Regions from separate parts of the Microbacterium sp. NPDC059771 genome, predicted to be linked through region 1. Evidence: predicted binding sites of a transcription regulator. Region 1 holds the regulator's gene; each other region holds the start of a gene.
What was found. Region 1 encodes LexA, which represses DNA repair genes until DNA is damaged. Its sites were predicted from a motif close to TCGAACANNTGTTCGA; they were not measured.
Positions count from the first base shown of each region.

Region 2: ACFV3I_RS04125 (DUF222 domain-containing protein) is a predicted target of LexA. The motif match lies at 2,094-2,109, and genes of this name have one in related genera.
Region 3: ACFV3I_RS17765 (DUF222 domain-containing protein) is a predicted target of LexA. The motif match lies at 3,093-3,108, and genes of this name have one in related genera.

Region 1 covers NZ_JBHWHK010000003.1:207,229-212,899, reverse strand. Annotated here, with positions in the region: gene ACFV3I_RS18350 (histidinol-phosphate transaminase) at 1-675, opposite strand, end outside; gene ACFV3I_RS18345 (LysM peptidoglycan-binding domain-containing protein) at 710-1,078, opposite strand; gene lexA (transcriptional repressor LexA) at 1,367-2,059, shown strand; gene metE (5-methyltetrahydropteroyltriglutamate--homocysteine S-methyltransferase) at 2,115-4,427, opposite strand; gene ACFV3I_RS18330 (methylenetetrahydrofolate reductase) at 4,450-5,397, opposite strand; gene ACFV3I_RS18325 (S9 family peptidase) at 5,585-5,671, shown strand, end outside.
Region 2 covers NZ_JBHWHK010000001.1:849,630-855,300, reverse strand. Annotated here, with positions in the region: gene ACFV3I_RS04130 (ECF transporter S component) at 75-644, shown strand; gene ACFV3I_RS04125 (DUF222 domain-containing protein) at 692-2,062, opposite strand; gene ACFV3I_RS04120 (HIT family protein) at 2,255-2,758, shown strand; gene ACFV3I_RS04115 (carbohydrate ABC transporter permease) at 2,865-3,800, opposite strand; gene ACFV3I_RS04110 (carbohydrate ABC transporter permease) at 3,802-4,707, opposite strand; gene ACFV3I_RS04105 (ABC transporter substrate-binding protein) at 4,737-5,671, opposite strand, start outside.
Region 3 covers NZ_JBHWHK010000003.1:93,154-98,824, forward strand. Annotated here, with positions in the region: gene ACFV3I_RS17760 (MFS transporter) at 112-1,359, opposite strand; gene ACFV3I_RS17765 (DUF222 domain-containing protein) at 1,687-3,063, opposite strand; gene ACFV3I_RS17770 (alpha/beta fold hydrolase) at 3,166-3,906, shown strand; gene ACFV3I_RS17775 (ABC-F family ATP-binding cassette domain-containing protein) at 3,952-5,671, shown strand, end outside.

The DNA of each region.
Region 1 (5,671 bases):
CATGGTGCGCGACACAGCGAGCCGCGGACGGCCGTCGAGGAGCGTGAGCGCGGACGGCGCGTCATGCGGTGCGAACTCCTGATACGCCTCGTCGACGATCACCACGCCGCGCGCGGCCTCGTAGACCGCCGCGACGACGTCGAGCCCGAGCGGCGTACCGGTGGGGTTGTTGGGCGAGCACAGGATCACCACGTCGGGGTCGGTGGCGCGCACCTGTGCCGCGGCTTCCTCCGGGGTGATCGAGTAGTCGGGGTGCCGGGTGCCGGCGACCCATGACGCACCCGTGCCCTGCGCGATCAGCGGATACATCGAGTAGGTCGGAGCGAAGCCGAACGCCGTCCGCCCCGGTCCGCCGAACGCCTGCAGGATGTGCTGCAGCACCTCGTTCGAGCCGTTGCCCGCCCAGATCTGCTCGGCCGTGAGCCCGTGACCGAGGTAGTCCGCGAACGCCTCCCGCAGCGTGGTGAACTCCCGGTCGGGATAGCGGTTGACGTCGCGGATCGCCACGGCGATGTCGTCGAGGATGTCGCTGGCGACCTCGTCGGGAACGGGATGCGTGTTCTCGTTGACGTTGAGGGCGATCGGGAGCGGTGCCTGCGGTGCGCCGTACGGAGTGAGTCCGCGCAGATCGTCGCGCAGCGGGAGATCGTTGAGGGAGAGGGTCACCCTATCCATGTTAAGAGGACGAGGCGGCACCGACGGCCATGCGTCACTCCGCGTACTGCGCCGGGATCGCGAGCTCCTGACCGATCTGGATCTCTCCGCCGCGGAGCAGGTTCATGCGGCTGATGTCGCCGATCACGTCGCGCGGGTCGGCCTCGGGAGCGATCGAGCCGGCGATCGACCAGAGGGTGTCACCGGGCATGACCGTGATGGTCTCGACGGCGGCCACGGGCTTGTCGGCACCGGAGGCGATGGCGCTGCCGCCGCTGATCGCCGCGAAGGCGATGCCGACGGCGAGCGGGACGGACGCGACCGCGAGCAGCACACCGCGACCGCGAGCCGTGAGCCGGAGCCGCGTGGCCGGACGGGCCGTGGCGGAGATCGCGGTCGCGGTGCTGAGGCTGATGGTGCTCATGTCTGCTCCTTCACTGTCCCGGCGCCGCGAGGGCCCGGGGAGGTTGGCGTAGCGTTCGCATCCGCGACTCGGCCGGGAGCCGTGAATGCGAAGCTACGTTCCGAAGATATCTTCGAGTTCGAACATCTGTCAAGCTGTCTTCGAAACCCTGTCCACGAATCGTCCGACACGCTCGAACAGATCTTCCAGATCGGCGCGATTCTCGGATACGGTTTCGACAAGGACACCCCACCACGGGCCACCGACATTCGAAGAGCGACGTCGGATCTCACGCACTGAAGGAGCATCATGAGCGAGACCACAGCCCCGGAGTCGGAGGCGCCGCGGACCCGCCGTCGCAAGAGCCTCAGCCCCAAGCAGATGGCGATCCTGGAGGTCATCCAGGCCGCCATCGCCCAGAACGGCTACCCGCCGAGCATGCGCGAGATCGGCGACGCCGTCGGGCTCAAGTCGCTCTCCAGCGTCACGCACCAGCTCGGCCAGCTGGAGCTGAGCGGCTACCTGCGTCGAGACCCGGGCAAGACGCGGGCCATGGAGGTGCTGATCGACCTGCCCGGCACCGGCTCCGGCGCCGAGAACCCGGCCGATGTCACGACTCCCGTCGGCGACGCCGCGCTCGTGCCCCTCGTCGGCCGCATCGCCGCCGGCGTGCCCATCACCGCGGACCAGCAGGTCGAGGAGATCTTCCCGCTCCCCCGGCAGCTCGTCGGCAAGGGCGACCTGTTCATGCTCAAGGTCTCCGGCGAGTCGATGATCGACGCCGCCATCTGCGACGGCGACTGGGTCGTCGTCCGCTCGCAGCACGACGCCGAGAACGGCGAGATCGTCGCGGCGATGCTCGATGGCGAGGCCACCGTCAAGGTGCTCCGTCGCCGCGATGGACACACGTGGCTGCTGCCGCGGAACACCGCCTTCGAGCCCATCCTCGGCGACGAGGCCGTGGTGCTCGGCAAGGTCGTCGCGGTGCTGCGAGCCGTCTGACCCGGACACGACGAAGGCCCTCCCCGATCGCTCGGAGAGGGCCTTCGTCACGTGATCAGACCGAGGCGCCCACCTCGGCGCGCACGCGGCGCGTGGCCTCGACGATGTTCCGCAGCGACGCGGTGGTCTCCTCGTAGCCGCGGGTCTTGAGGCCGCAGTCCGGGTTGACCCAGAGCTGCCGCGTGGGGATCTCCTCCACGGCGCGACGCAGCAGGGACTCCACCTCCTCCACCGCGGGAACCCGCGGGGAGTGGATGTCGTAGACGCCGGGGCCGATGCCGTGGTCGAACCCGGCCTCGGCGATGTCCGCGACGACCTCCATCCGGCTGCGGGCGGCCTCGATGGACGTGACGTCGGCGTCCAGCGCGCGGATCGCGTCGATCACGACACCGAACTCCGAGTAGCAGAGGTGCGTGTGCACCTGCGTGCCCGGTGCTGCCCCACCGGTCGCCAGACGGAACGACGCCACCGACCAGTCCAGGTAGGACGGCTGATCGGCCTTCTTCAGCGGCAGCAGCTCGCGCAGGGCCGGCTCGTCGACCTGGATCACGGCGATGCCCGCCGCCTCGAGGTCGGCGATCTCCTCGCGCAGCGCCAGGGCGACCTGGTTCGCGGTCTCCCCCAGCGGCTGGTCGTCGCGCACGAACGACCACGCGAGGATCGTCACCGGCCCCGTGAGCATGCCCTTGAGGTGCTTCGCGGTGAGCGACTGCGCGTATCCGGACCAGTCGACCGTGATCGGTGCCGGCCGGGAGACGTCGCCCCACAGGATCGACGGTCGTGTGGCGCGGGAGCCGTACGACTGCACCCACCCGTGCTCCGTGACCGCGAAGCCGTCGAGGTTCTCGGCGAAGTACTGCACCATGTCGTTGCGCTCCGGCTCCCCGTGCACCAGCACGTCGAGCCCGAGATCCTCCTGCAGCGACACGACCGCGGCGATCTCCCGGCGCAGGAAGTCGTCGTAGTCGTCGCGGGGGATCTCACCGCGCGTGAACCGCGCCCGTGCGCGACGGATGTCGGCGGTCTGCGGGAACGACCCGATCGTCGTCAGGGGCAGGACCGGGAGGCCGAGGGCCTCCTGCGCACTCTCCCGCTCCTCGTAGGACACCCGAGAGAAGTCGGCGTCGACCAGCGCCCGCTTGCGCACCGCGCCGTCGCGCACGCCGGGCGCATCCAGCCGGTCGCGCAGGGCCGCCGAGGCCTCGTCGAGCTCGGCGGCGATCGCCTCGGGGCCGTGCGACAGCCCGCGGGCCAGCACGCCGACCTGCTGCACCTTCTGATCGGCGAACGCCAGCCACGACACCAGGCGGGGGTCGAGCGAGGTCTCGTCGGCGACGTCGTGCGGCACGTGCAGCAGCGAGGTCGAGGTGGAGGCCGACACGGCCGCGGCCCCCAGGTCGCGCAGACGCTCGAGCGTGGCGAACGCCGCGGCCAGGTCGCCCCGCCAGATGTTGTGCCCGTCGATCACGCCGCCGACGAGCGTCTTGTCCGCGAGACCCTCCGCCGCGGACGGCACAGCGCCACGGACCAGGTCGACCGCGATCGCCTCGACGGGCGCGGCCGCGAGGACCGGGAACACGGCGTCGAGCGCCGCGTACGGGGCGGCGACGAGGATCGACGGACGGTCCTCCGCTCCCCCGAGCACGGCGAGTGCACGTTCGGCCGCGGTCGCCAGGGCGGCGGTGTCGGCGGGGAGCGACTCGCTCACGAGCGCCGGCTCGTCGAGCTGCACCCAGGTCGCTCCCGCGGCCCGGAGGCGGGCGAGCAACTCCCGGTACACGGGGAGCACGTCGTCCAGGCGCGACAGCGGCTCGAAGCCCTCGGGGGCGTCGTCCGAGGCCTTCGCGAGCGCCAGCAGGGTGACCGGGCCGACCACGACCGGGCGGGTCGTGAAGCCTGCGGCAGCGGCCTCTGCGACCTCGCGCACGAGCCGGTCGCTGGACAGCGAGAACACCGTCTCCGGACCGATCTCCGGCACGAGGTAGTGGTAGTTCGAGTCGAACCACTTCGTCATCTCCAGCGGCGCGCGCTCCCCCTCGCCCCGCGCGATCGTGAAGTACGCCGGGAGGCCGACCGTGCCGTCGGCGGCGCGCAGGTGCTCGAAGCGCGAGGGGATCGCGCCCACGGTCACCGCGGCGTCGAGCACCTGGTCGTAGAACGAGAAGGACTCCGGGATCGCGGAGTCGTCCCGGCCGAGGCCGAGCGCGGCGAGCCGCTCTCGGGTGGCGGCGCGCAGCTCGGCGGCCGTGCGCTCCAGCTCCTGCTCGTCGATGCGGCCCGCCCAGAACGCCTCGACGGCCTTCTTGAGCTCGCGGCGACGGCCGATGCGGGGGTAGCCGAGGATGGTTCCCTCGGGGAATGCGGTCATGGTGTTTCCTTTCGGCGGGGGTCTAACGGCGCAGAGCCGGGAGGATGCCGGCTTCGGCGAGGACGGTGAGGACGGTCTCGTGCTGGTTGAAGGCGTAGAGGTGCACGCCGGGGGCGCCGCCGGCCACGACCTGCGCGGCCAGGCGCGCGGCCCAGGCGATGCCGATCTCGCGGCGGCCCTCGGCGGTCGGCTCCACGTCGAGGGCGATGGAGAGCTCTCCGGGCAGCTCCTCTCCCGTGAGCTCCAGCACGCGGGAGAGCCGAGCGGGCGAGGTGATGGGCATGATGCCGGGCAGGATCGGGATGGTCACCCCGGCCGCGCGGGCACGCTCCACGAAGGCCAGGTAGTCGTCGGCGTGGAAGAACAGCTGTGTGATCGCGAACGTCGCACCGGCGGCCTGCTTCGCGAGCAGGGCCTCCACATCCTGCGTGCGGTGGGTCGCCCGCGGGTGGCCCTTCGGGAACGCGGCCACCGCGATGTTCACCCTCCGCCGCGGCGCGACCCGGGCGGCACCGGGGATCCCGGGAACCGGCGACTCCTCGTACGGCGCACGCTCGGCCTGCACGCGGTCGATCAGCTGGACGAGCTGGGCCGCGCTCTCCAGGTCGCCGAGGAAGTCCTCGGTCTGCCCGGCGGGCGGGTCGCCCCGCAGGGCGAGGAAGCTGAGGATCCCCGCGTCGAGGAACTCGCGGATGAGCGCGGTCGCCCCGACGTAGGTGTTGCCGACGCACGTGAGATGAGCGAGGGGCTCGACGTCGGTGTGGGTGCGGATGAAGCGCAGCACATCGAGCGAGCGCCCCCCGGTGGAGCCGCCGGCACCGTAGGTCACCGACAGGAACTCCGGACCGGCTGCGGCCAGGCGCAGGACGGTCTCGTGCAGCGCCTCCTCGCTCGACGCGTTGCGCGGAGGGTAGAGCTCGAAGGAGAACGGCACGCGGGCGGTGCCGGTGGTGTCGATCTCGGTGGACATCTTCACTCCTGGGGACAGGGGGCCGGGGCGCGCGGACGGCACGGGAGGCGTGTCGTTCGCGGGCGGGTGCCGGGCTCGGCTGTCGCTCCACGCCCTGGACGAACCGGGCGTTTCCAGCAACCTAGAACAGCCCCGCGCGGGGCCGCACGTGTGTGACGCCGTGTGTCGGTCCGCCTAGGCTCGAGGCATGTCGTCGCTGCCCTTCGGTTCCTGGCCCTCCCCCTTCACCGCCGCGTCTGTCGCGACCTCCGCACCGCGCATCGACGGCGCCCGG
Region 2 (5,671 bases), on a different contig from region 1:
GCGCGCCGGAAGCTACGGATGGCGGACCCGATCACACGAACGCGCCGGAACCCGCGGACCTCGGTACCCCTCGCATGAGCGCGCCGGACGGCGGTGTCTCCGGCAGGCGGCGCTTCCGGTTCCCGACGGCGCTGCTGCTGACGTGCGCCGCGCTGGGCGTGGCCGGCGGGCTGCTGCTCGCTCCCGCGAACTGGGTGTCGACGATCCTGTTCCCGGGGCTGCCGTTCGTGAGCGTCGCTCTCGCCGGCCTGTGGCTGCTGCCGTCGGTGATCGCCCTGCGCCTGCTGCGCGCGCCGCTCGTGGGTCTGCTGGTCGGGTTGCTGGCCGGGCTCGTGATCGTGCCGTTCTCCGGGTACGGCTTCGGCAGCGTGGCGACGAACCTGTGGTGGGCGGCCTTCACCGAGCTGCCGTTCCTGTTCGTGATGTGGCGCTACTGGGGCACGTGGCTGCACTACGTCGGGGCCGTGGTGGTGGGGGTCGTGTATCCCCTGCTCGCGTGGGCGTCGTTCGACCTGGGCGGTTTCACCCTTCCGGTGCAGCTGCTCTTCTTCGCGATCACACTCGCGAGCTGTGTCGCCGCCACCGCCCTCGGCATCCTGATCGCTGATCGCCTGCGCGCCGCCGGAGTCGGCCGCAGCCGCTGACCCCGGCTCGACGCGACTCGAGCCCACCCCCACCACCCGAACACCCGTCATGCGGCGATGTCGAAGCGGGCCCGCCCACCGAGCCGAGGCGTGCGTGCGGGGTCGATGTACCGCGGAGGCACGAACCACACCCTCGCCATCCCGCCGCCGCTACCACCGCCACCACTGCCGCGTTCGCCGCTGTCGATGTGGATGTCCCACCCGTTGTCGTGGATGCGATGGTGACACGTCTCGCACAGCAGCACCCCGTTGGACAGATCCGTCGGCCCGCGGTCGCGCGACCACCACCGGATGTGATGCGCCTTCGTCATCTCCGGCGGCAACCCGCACATCGCACACCCCCCGTCTCGCTCCACCAGCGCCAGCCGCTGCGCCCGGGTGAACAACCGCTTCTCCCGCCCCCAGTCCAACACCTCACTGCCCCCGCCGAGCACACACGGGATCACCCCGCCGCCCGCCGCCATCCGCCGCACCGCCCCGACGCTCACCGGCTGATCGATCCCGTCCACCTGCGCCGACCCCGATCCCGCCTCCAGATCCCCCAGGCCCACCCGCACCACCACCGTCGCCCCGGCCAGCGGCAACCGCGACGCACACCCGAGCACGTGCCCCGCGAACGCCGACAACGCATCCGCCTGGATCATCGGCACTGTACGACGGTCCGCATCCGGAGCCCCCGCATCCGGCGCCTCCTGACGCGCCGCGAACGCTGCCGACACGAACCCCCGGATCGCCGCCACCACCGGCGCCGCCGTCTCCGCATCCAGCACCGCGTTCAGATGCACCATCCCGTCACGCTCGAACAGCGTCAACGACCGACGCGACCGCTGCTCCTCCGCCCGCGGCTCCACCCCATCCGGATCGACCCACGCCTCCGCCCGCACCACCAACCGCCGCACCTCATCCACCGACAACCCCGCCGCCTGCTCCACCAGCACCCGCTCGGCTTCCGCCACCCGAGCAGCACCCACGGCCACGCGGCACCGGTCGAGCATCGCGACGATCAGCGCGGCCGCCGGCGCACCGAGCGCACCCGCGGCCAACGCCTCCCGCACGCACGGGTACTTCGCCGGCAGTCGCTGCCCCAGGAGGTCGGCGCGCGGGGCCGTGGCCTCGCCCACCGCCACCAGTCGCGCCGCCTCTCCCGTCGAGACTCCGGTCGTCGCGGCGATCAGCCTCGCCGGGTTCCGATAGCCCTGCTGCTTCGCCAGGCTGCCGGCACCGAGCTCAGGCCGCGACTCCCGCGCGATGCCCGCTCCCACTGACACGTGCACCGCGTCGAGACGTCTCCGCAGCACGCCGATCGCGTCGTTCACCGCGATCAACTGCTCGCGGTTCAGGTCCATCGGATCGCCCGCGCCACCCCACGCGGCGTCGAGGCGGGACATCGCCTCGTGCAAACCGGAGAGTGTGGACATGCCCCGATTCTACCGTCGACGGCGGCGAGTTTCGTATCTTTGTTCGAATCGAGAACCGGGATATCGGGCTGTCGAGAGGGCCACCGACGCCCTCCACGAACCGCACGGTGGCGCCCGACGGAACGGGCTCGCAGACCACGCCCTCGCGACCCGATCGTCCCCGCCGGAGCACCCATCGATAGCATCAGCGGCATGGACTGGCGTGACGACCGCATCCGCTCCGCCGCGCGGGGAGAGAACCCGACGCTGCTCGCCGAACTGCCCGGCGGCTACGCGGTGATCGGCGATGTGCAGTTCCTCCCCGGCTACTGCGTGCTGCTCGGCACGGATCCGGAGGCCACCGCGCTGGCGGACCTGCCGCGGGAGGAACGGGTACGGTTCCTCGCCGCCGTCGACCTCCTCGCCACGGCCGTGGAGCACGCCTGCCGAGAGGTCGATCCGGCGTTCCGTCGCATCAACATCGACATCCTCGGCAACACCGACGCCTTCGTCCATGCCCACGTCTGGCCCCGCTACGAGTGGGAAGCGCCCGACCTGAAGTCCTGGCCCGTCTGGCGCTACGACCCCTCGAACTGGCACGACGCCGCCACCCGCCTCGGCCCGCAGCACGACGATCTCCGGGCCCGCATCACGGCCCACCTCCGACGCCTCGCCGCCGCCGACTCGATCTCGATCGCGCGCCGCCCCGCCCCCTGACGCGATCCATCCCCCGCTCCGCCCCTGTCGCGGCCTCACAAACGCACCCCGGACCACCCCGCCCGCCACGTCTCCGACCCCGCACTCGGACCATCGCGTCCTCGGGCTACTTCACACTCCCCTGGGTGAGCCCGCCGACGAGCCACTTCTGCAGGAACAGCGCGAGCAGGTAGATCGGGATGAGGCCGGCGAGGCTGGCGGCGGCCATCTGCCCGAACATCACCTCGCGGCCGCCCTGCATGAGCGCGATGCCGACCGGGAGGGTCTGCGAGTCGATGCTCTGCGTGAGCAGCAGCGGGATGAGGAAGTCGTTGTACGCGAGGATGAACACGATGATCGACACGGCGACGATGCCGGGCGCGGTGAGCGGGAGGATGACCGCCCACAGGGTGCGCAGCGGTCCGCAGCCGTCGATCTGCGCGGCCTCGTCGACCTCGAACGGGATCGCGCGGAAGAACCCGTCCAGCAGCCACACGGCGACCGGGGTGAGCAGCAGGCCCTCCACGATGCCGAGCCCGATCACGGAGTCCATCAGCCCGGCGGTGCGCACCAGCACGAACAGCGGGATGATCGCGACGATCGGCGGGGCGACGTAGGCGGAGACGATCAGCCCGAGGGTCTGCTTCCCGCCCGCGCGCAGCCGCGCCATGGCGTAGTTGGCGGGGATCGAGACGACGAGCGACACCAGCACCGCCACGAGCGCGGCACCGAGGGAGTTGCGCAGGTAGGTGAGGATGGGCCAGTTCTCGAACGCGCCGACCCAGTTCTCGAACGCGAGCCGCGAGGGCAGGATGCGGGTGGACAGGATGTCGTCCGGGCTCTTGAACGACATGCCCACCATGTACAGCACGGGCAGGAGGGCGAGCACGATCGCGACGAGGATCACGACCCACTTCACGACGGTGACGAGCACGGACGGGCGACCGGGGCGCGAGATGCTCGAGGTGCGGCTGCGGCGACGACGGCGGCGCGCGTCCGGCACGACCAGCGTGACGGTCGCGCTGTCGGAGGCGTGGTCGGAGGTGCGGAGTGTGAGCGACATGTCAGCTCTCCCTGTGCAGGCGCTGCCGGACGGCGTTGAGCGGCAGGATGACGATGGTGACCAGCACCAGGAACGCGATGGTCTGCGCGGCGGCAGCCCCCACGTCGAAGGTCTGCAACCCGGTGCGGTAGATCTCGAAGCTGCTGACGGTGGTGTCGAAGCCGGGTCCGCCGCCGGTCATGATGAACACCAGGTCGAACACCTTGAACGACACCACGAGCTTGAGCAGCAGCACGGTGACCAGGCTCGGCAGCACGAGCGGGAACGTGATGCGCCAGAACGTCTGCCACACCCCGGCGCCGTCGACCTGCGAGGCCTCGTACACCTCGGTCGGCAGGGTCTGCAGCGCGGCGAACACGAGCAGCACGCAGAAGGGCGTCCACTGCCACGCGTCGACCACGATCAGCGAGACCATCGCCGCCGGGCTCGAGCCGAGGAACAGGAACGGCTCGGCGCCCGGGCTGAACGACTGACCGATGTTGTTGAGCAGCCCGCCGGTGGGGGCGAGCATGAGCTTCCAGATCACGCCCGCCATCACGGGCGGCGTCATCAGCGGCAGCAGGAGCAGCACCCGGATGATCCGTCCGCCCTTGACGGCCGCGTCGAGCGAGAGGGCCACCACGAGACCGGCGACGAGGGCGATCAGGGCGGACGGGATCGCGAAGAGCAGCGACCTGCCGAGGGACGGGAGGGTGACCCCGTCCCCCAGCAGTGCCGCGAAGTTGTCGAACCCGACCCAGTCCGCGAACGGACGCCCCAGCGACGAGTCGGAGAACGACGCGACGACGATGTAGGCGAGCGGGTAGATCGCGATGATCACGATCGCGAGGATGGCGGGCGCCAGCAGGGCGCGGCCCGTCCACGACGCGCGTCGGGCGCGGCGCCGGGAGGCGACGGGTTGCGACATGAGCTGTCCTTTCGGGTTCGACGAGGCGATCAGTCGGCCAGGGACTGCCAGGTGTCCCAGGTCTGCTGCATCGCCTCTTCCGCGGTCAGGCTGCCCTGCAGCATGAGCGCGAGGTTGTCGCTGAGCGACTGGATCATCTCGGGGGCCTGCGGCGAGGTCGGCCAGGACTGCGCGTTGGGCAGCACCTGGGCGGCGACGGCCGACACCTCCGGCGCGAACTCGATGTACTCCGGGCTCTCCAGGGTGGAGGTGCGCGTAGGGTCGACACCGGAACCGGTCGTGGTGATCAGCTTCTCGTTCGTCTCCTTCGACGAGGCGAACGCGACGAACTGCTTCGCGAGGTCCTCGTCGCTGGCGTTCGGGCTGATGCCCATCGCCCAGCCGGCGTTCAGCGCTCCGGAGACCTTGCCCTCGGGTCCGACCGGCAGCGGCGCGACGCCCCAGCCGTCGACGATCTTCGACTGCTCCGGGTCCTGCGCGAACACGCCCAGGTCGGTCCAGAACTCGATCATGCCGACGGAGCCGGAGAGGAACTGCGGCAGCGCCTGCTCGAACCCGATCTCCAGCGGGCTGGGCAGCGCCGAACCGGAGGCATCGAGCATCGACTGTGCCGCGGCCACCGCGTACTCGGTGTCGAGCTGCGGCATCTGCGGGTCGATCGGGTCGGGCGACATGGTGGCGAGGCGGTTGAAGAAGGTCGAGCCGATGTTGAACGCGCTCTTCGAGCCGAGCAGCGCGTTGCCGTACACGCCGTTCGTCTTCTCGGCGTCGGTGATCTTCTGCGACACCTCGACGTACTCGTCCCACGTGGTCGGGACCTCGACGCCGTTCCGTTCGAAGATCGCCTTGTTGTAGAAGAGCACGTGCGTGTCGCCGTCGATCGGCAGCCCGTAGGTCGCGTCCTCGTACTGCGAGTAGGGGCCGAAGATCGCCTCGATGAAGTCGCCCGAGTCGATGTCCTCGT
Region 3 (5,671 bases), 110 kb from region 1:
CGGGCGGCTCGTCCGCATGGGGACCCGTGTCTGTCCGGCGCCCGCGTCACGGGGCTGTGTCGGTCGCGGCGCCCGTGACGCCAGCGCACCGGCGCCGATCACGAGGTCGCGTCACGAGGTGCGCGTCATGGAGGCGCGGGTGAGGAACAGGAGGGCGAGGGCGATCCCGGTGAGGGCGACCGCGACCCAGACCGGTCCGAGAGGTCCGGTGCCGGTCTCCAGTGCCGCAGCTCCGAGCACGGGGCCCGCGGCCGCTCCGACGTTCAGGGCTGCGGTCGCGGCGGAGCCGGCCATGGTCGGCGCCGCGGTCGCGGCGTACAGCACCCGTGTGACCAGGGTGCTGCCCACCCCGAACGACAGCACTCCCAGCACGAGCACGCCGGCCAGCAGAGCCGCGGGGTGGATCGCGAGGAGCGCGAACGCCGTCCAGCCGGCGAGCAGCAGCGGTCCGCCGATGCCGACCACCAGCCCGGGGTGCCGGTCGGAGAGTCGCCCAGCGACGGTCACACCGACGAACGACCCGACGCCGAACAGCACCAGGACGATCGCCACCCATCCCTCGGCCAGGTGCGCGGTCTCGGTCACGATCGGCGCGAGGAACGTGAAGGCGGCGAACGTGCCGCCGTTGATCAGCGCCGCGAGCGCCAGAGCGATGGCGACCGGTCGGGTGCCGAAGACGCGCAGCTCGGCACGCAGGGTCGGCGCGGCCGCGGGTGTGGGTGTGGGCGCGGGCGCGGGTGTGGGTGTGGGTGTGGGTGTGGGTGTGGGCGCTGGTGTGGGTATGGATGTGGACTCTGGCCGGTATGGAGCGATCACGCGCGCTGGGACGCCGCGGACGATCCCGAGGAGGGCGGGCACGCAGAGCAGCGCGACCGCCCAGAAGGTGGCGCGCCACCCCCAGGCCGCGCCCAGCACGGTGCCCGCGGGAACGCCCGCGACCGTGGCGACGGTGGTGCCGGCCAGGAGCACCGAGACCGCGCGCCCGGTCTGGCCGGGCGGCACCAGCGACGTCGCGGTGCGCAGGGCGACGGCGAGGAAGCCGGCGTTGGCGATCGCGCTCACCACCCGCGTGAGGAGCAGGACCTCGAACGACGTGGTGAGGGCGCCGAGCACGTGGCACGCGCCGAACGCGAGCAGGCACAGGAGCAGGGTGAGGCGAGGCGGCCATCCGCGCGCGAAGGCCGCCATCACCGGGGCGCCCACGACCATTCCGATCGCGAAGGCGGAGGTGAGCAATCCCGCTGATCCGACGGGGATGGCGAGGTCGTCGGCGATCGCGGGGAGGAGCCCGGCGAGCATGAATTCGGACGTGCCCATGACAAACACCGTCAGGGCGAGGGAGTAGAGGGCAAGAGGCATCGAGACTCCGAGGTGAGAGAGCAGAAGGGGTCTTCTGGTCACCACGGTCAGCCCGGTGCGACGGGTGCGACGGGGGAGCGCCCGCCTGGGGGCGGATGCGACGAGTCAGCGAGTGTCGGGGCTGGCGGTGCGACCGGCAGCCCCCGACCTGTCTGATTCGGGGCTCGACATGCTTCCACTCTAGGGGGAGGCGCACCCGCCGTACCTGCCGCGCTCGCCGCACCCGCCGCACTCGCTGCACCCACTGCTCGCCGCACCCGCCGCACTCGCTGCACCCACCGCTCGCCGCACCCGCCGGCATCGTCAATGCGCTCGCAGCCTCGCGACTCAGAACGGTGCCGCGCCCATGTCCGCACCCGCGTCCCATGCGCCTCCACCGGTCCCCGCGCCGCGGCCATCCTGCACACCCGCCTCCGCGAACACCACCGATGGCCGAGGCGGCGGGCGGTCGAGGTAGCTCCGTCCGGCCGGACTCGTCCACTCCAGAAGGCCGCCCGGCCGCTGCCGCACCTGCCACGGGGAGTGGTGCTTGAGGGTGTGGTGTCTGCGGCAGAGGGTCGCCAGGTTCCGGTGCTCGGTCTTCCCGCCGCGGGCCGCATCGTGGCTGTGGTCGAGGTCGCTCTTCCGCGCCGCGAGGCCGCATCCGGGGAAACGACAGCGCTGGTCGCGCGCTCGCAGGTGCCGGCGGAGCTCCTCGCTCGGCCGGTAGCGGTCGACCGCGAGCGTCGCGCCGCTGATCGGATGCGTCAGCACCCGGTCCCACCCCGCGGCGCCGCCGGTCAGATGTCGGGCGGTCTCCGCATCGATCGGCGTCTGACCGTCGAGCTCAGCCGGAGCGCCCACCGCCGTGGGGTGATCGTCACGAAGAAGGGTCAGCACAGGCACCGTCACCTCCACGCGCGCCCGCAGCTCGCCCAGCAGACCGTCCGCCGTGTCGTGGCCGGCCGGGGTGCCAGTCAGCACCAGATCGGAGAGCAGGTCGGCTCGCAGCTGGTCGACCGTGCGGGTGTCGGGTGTGGCAGGGGAGGGCTCGGTCGCGCCCCGCTCCGCGCGCGCGTTCTCCTGCTGTACGGCGTGAGCCATCTGCGACAGCCGGTCGAACATGCCGTGGACGAGTGCCGCCGGTCCGTGCATGCCCAGGTCGGCCATCCCGTCGCCTGCGTCTTTCACCCAGACCCGCCGCTGCTCGCGGGCGTCGCGGTGCCGTTCGGTGACCGTGCGCTCCTGGAAGCGTTCGGCGAGGCGTCGCACGAGCGGCCGCAGCCGGTTGGGCGAGGTGGTCTGCGCGAGGGCTACGGCGTCGTCGGCGAAGGCCGACCGCTCGGAAGCGTCGTGGAGATGCGCGCCCGCGTCGAGGATCGCGCGCGCGTGCGCCGCGCTGATCAGCCCGCGGCCCTGCGCCTCCCACACCGCGGGGAAGCGCTCGACCAGCCAGGACGCCTCGGACATGCGCCGTTCGACCGCGCGATCGCTCGCGCGCTGGGCCGCGCCGATCTCGGCGGCGACCGTGCGGATCGCCAGGTCGCCGTGGTCGGGGTGGCGCCCCTGCCGGGCGATGTCGACCGCGAGGCGCCCGGCCAGGGCCAGCAAGCCGTCGCGGGCGGCCTGCATGCTGCTCAGCGTCTGCTCCGCCGCGACCAGGCCCGCGACCAGCTCGGCGAGCATCGCCCGCTGGGAGTCGGTGGCGTCGAGCAGCGCGGTCATGACCTCACTCCATCACTGACCACCGACATTCGAACAAAGGATCGAACGAGTGTGGACGAAAGTCAGGTCACGGAAAGGTAACGGTCGTGGTTTACTGACGCGATGCTTCTCAACGTCGTCGAAGCCGGTTCGGGCGAGCACACGGTCGTGCTCCTCCACGGCATGATGGGCTCCGCCGAGAGCTGGCACCGCGTCGTGCCCGCGCTGACGGAGCGCGGTTTCCGCGTACTCGCGCTCGATCTCCCCGGTCACGGACTCTCGCCGCGCGATCCGCAGCTCACGATCGAGAGCGCGGCCGACGCGGTCGTCGAGACCCTGGTGCGCCTCCTCGAGCCCCCGTCCGCCACCCCCGGCCCGCCCCTGATCGCCGCGATGGGACACTCCTTCGGTGCCACGGTCCTCGCCGCGGCCGCCCCGCGACTCGAACCGGCGCTCGCCGTCTACGTCGACGCGGCGCTAACCCTGCAGGGCGGTCAGGATCGCGCGGCGCTGGTGTCGCAGTACGAACACGACCGGCGTGCACGCCTGTCGCCGACCGAGCTGCGCCGCGCGCGTCCGTTCTATTCGGTCGCCGATGCCGAGGCGGAGGCCCGCGCGGCCGAGCGGTTCGATGCCGCGACGGCCGCGTCCGTGTCGTGCGGCTCCGATGGGCACTGGAGCGCCGCACCGGGCTCGATCGTCGTCCGCGCCGACCCCAGCGCGTGGGTCACCGACGAGGACGCGCGCCGGTTCGAGCACGAGGGCGTCCGCGTGCGGAGCATCCCTGGCGCGGCGCACACCGTCTGGTACAGCCACTTCGACGTGTTCACCGCGGCGCTGCCGGAGCTCTTCGGCTCCCGCTGACGACAGGGCGGGCGGCCGGCGATCCGGGACTACCCTGGAGAGGACATGGCACATCTTCTCGGGGCCGAAGCCCTGCACCTCGAATACCCGACCCGCGTCGTCTTCGACTCCGTCACCCTCGGCATCGAGGAGGGGGACCGCATCGGGATCGTCGGCCGCAACGGCGACGGCAAGTCCAGCCTCCTCGGCATGCTCGCCGGCACCAAGGAGCCGGACTCCGGCCGGGTGACCGTGCGCGGCGGCACCCGCATCGGTGTGCTGACCCAGGCGGATACGCTCCCGGACGACCTCACGATCGGCGCGGCCGTGGTCGGCGACGTGCCGGAGCACGAGTGGGCGGGCGACGCCCGGGTGCGCGATGTGATCGACGGGCTGCTGCGGGAGCTCCCGTGGGACGCGCGGATCGGATCGCTCAGCGGCGGCCAGCGGCGGCGTGTGTCGCTCGCCAAGCTCCTGACCGGCGACTGGGACGTGATCGCGCTCGACGAGCCCACCAACCACCTCGACGTCGAGGCCATCACCTGGCTCGCCGGTCATCTGAAGAAGCGCTGGTCCCCGAACGCCGGGGCGCTGCTGGTCGTCACGCACGACCGCTGGTTCCTCGACGAGATCTGCACCGAGACGTGGGAGGTGCACGACCGCATCGTCGAGCCGTTCGAGGGCGGCTACGCGGCGTACATCCTGCAGCGGGTCGAGCGCGACCGCATGGCCGCGGCGACCGAGGCGAAGCGGCAGAACCTCGCCCGCAAGGAGCTCGCGTGGCTGCGCCGCGGCGCCCCCGCGCGCACCAGCAAGCCGAAGTTCCGCATCGACGCGGCCAACGAGCTGATCGCGGACGTGCCGGAGATCCGCGACAAGGTGTCGCTGCAGTCGCTCGCGGTGTCGCGGCTCGGGAAGGACGTGGTCGACCTGCTCGACGTCGGCGTGACCTACCCGACCGAGGACGGCGGCACCAGAACGGTGCTGAAGGACGTGGAGTGGCGCATCGCACCGGGGGAGCGCACCGGCATCCTCGGGGTGAACGGGGCGGGGAAGTCCACGCTGCTCGGGCTGATCTCCGGTGCCGTCGAGCCGACAGAGGGCCGGGTCAAGCGCGGCAAGACCGTGCAGGTGCGCACCCTCACGCAGCGCCTCGACGAGCTCACGCCGCACTGGAACGACCCGGTGCGCGTGGTGATCTCCGGGTTGCGCACCTCCTACACGCTCGGCGCCGGGTCGAAGGCGCAAGACCTCACGCCCGGTCAGCTGCTGGAGCGGCTCGGGTTCTCGTCGGCGCAGCTGTCGACACCGGTCAAAGACCTCTCGGGCGGCCAGCAGCGCCGGTTGCAGCTGCTGCTCGTGCTGCTCGACCAGCCCAACGTGCTGATCCTCGACGAGCCGACCAACGACATGGACACCGACATGCTCGCCGCGATCGAGGACCTCCTCGACTCCTGGTCGGGCACACTCCTGGTCGTCAGCCACGACCGGTACTTCCTGGAGCGCGTGACCGACCAGCAGTACGCGATCCTCCCGGGACCCGACGGCGCCGGACGGCTGCGCCACCTCCCCGGCGGCGTGGACGAGTACCTGCGGCTGCGCGAGCGGGTGGAGGCCGAGGGGTCGAAGCCCTCCGCGAGTGCCGCTGCGGCGGCACCGACCGGCCTCGACGGTGCCGCGCTCCGCACGGCGCAGAAGGAGGTCGCGGCGCTCGAACGACGCATCCAGAAGCTCACCGCGCAGGTCGACGCGGCCAAGCACGCGCTCGCCGACCACGACCAGTCCG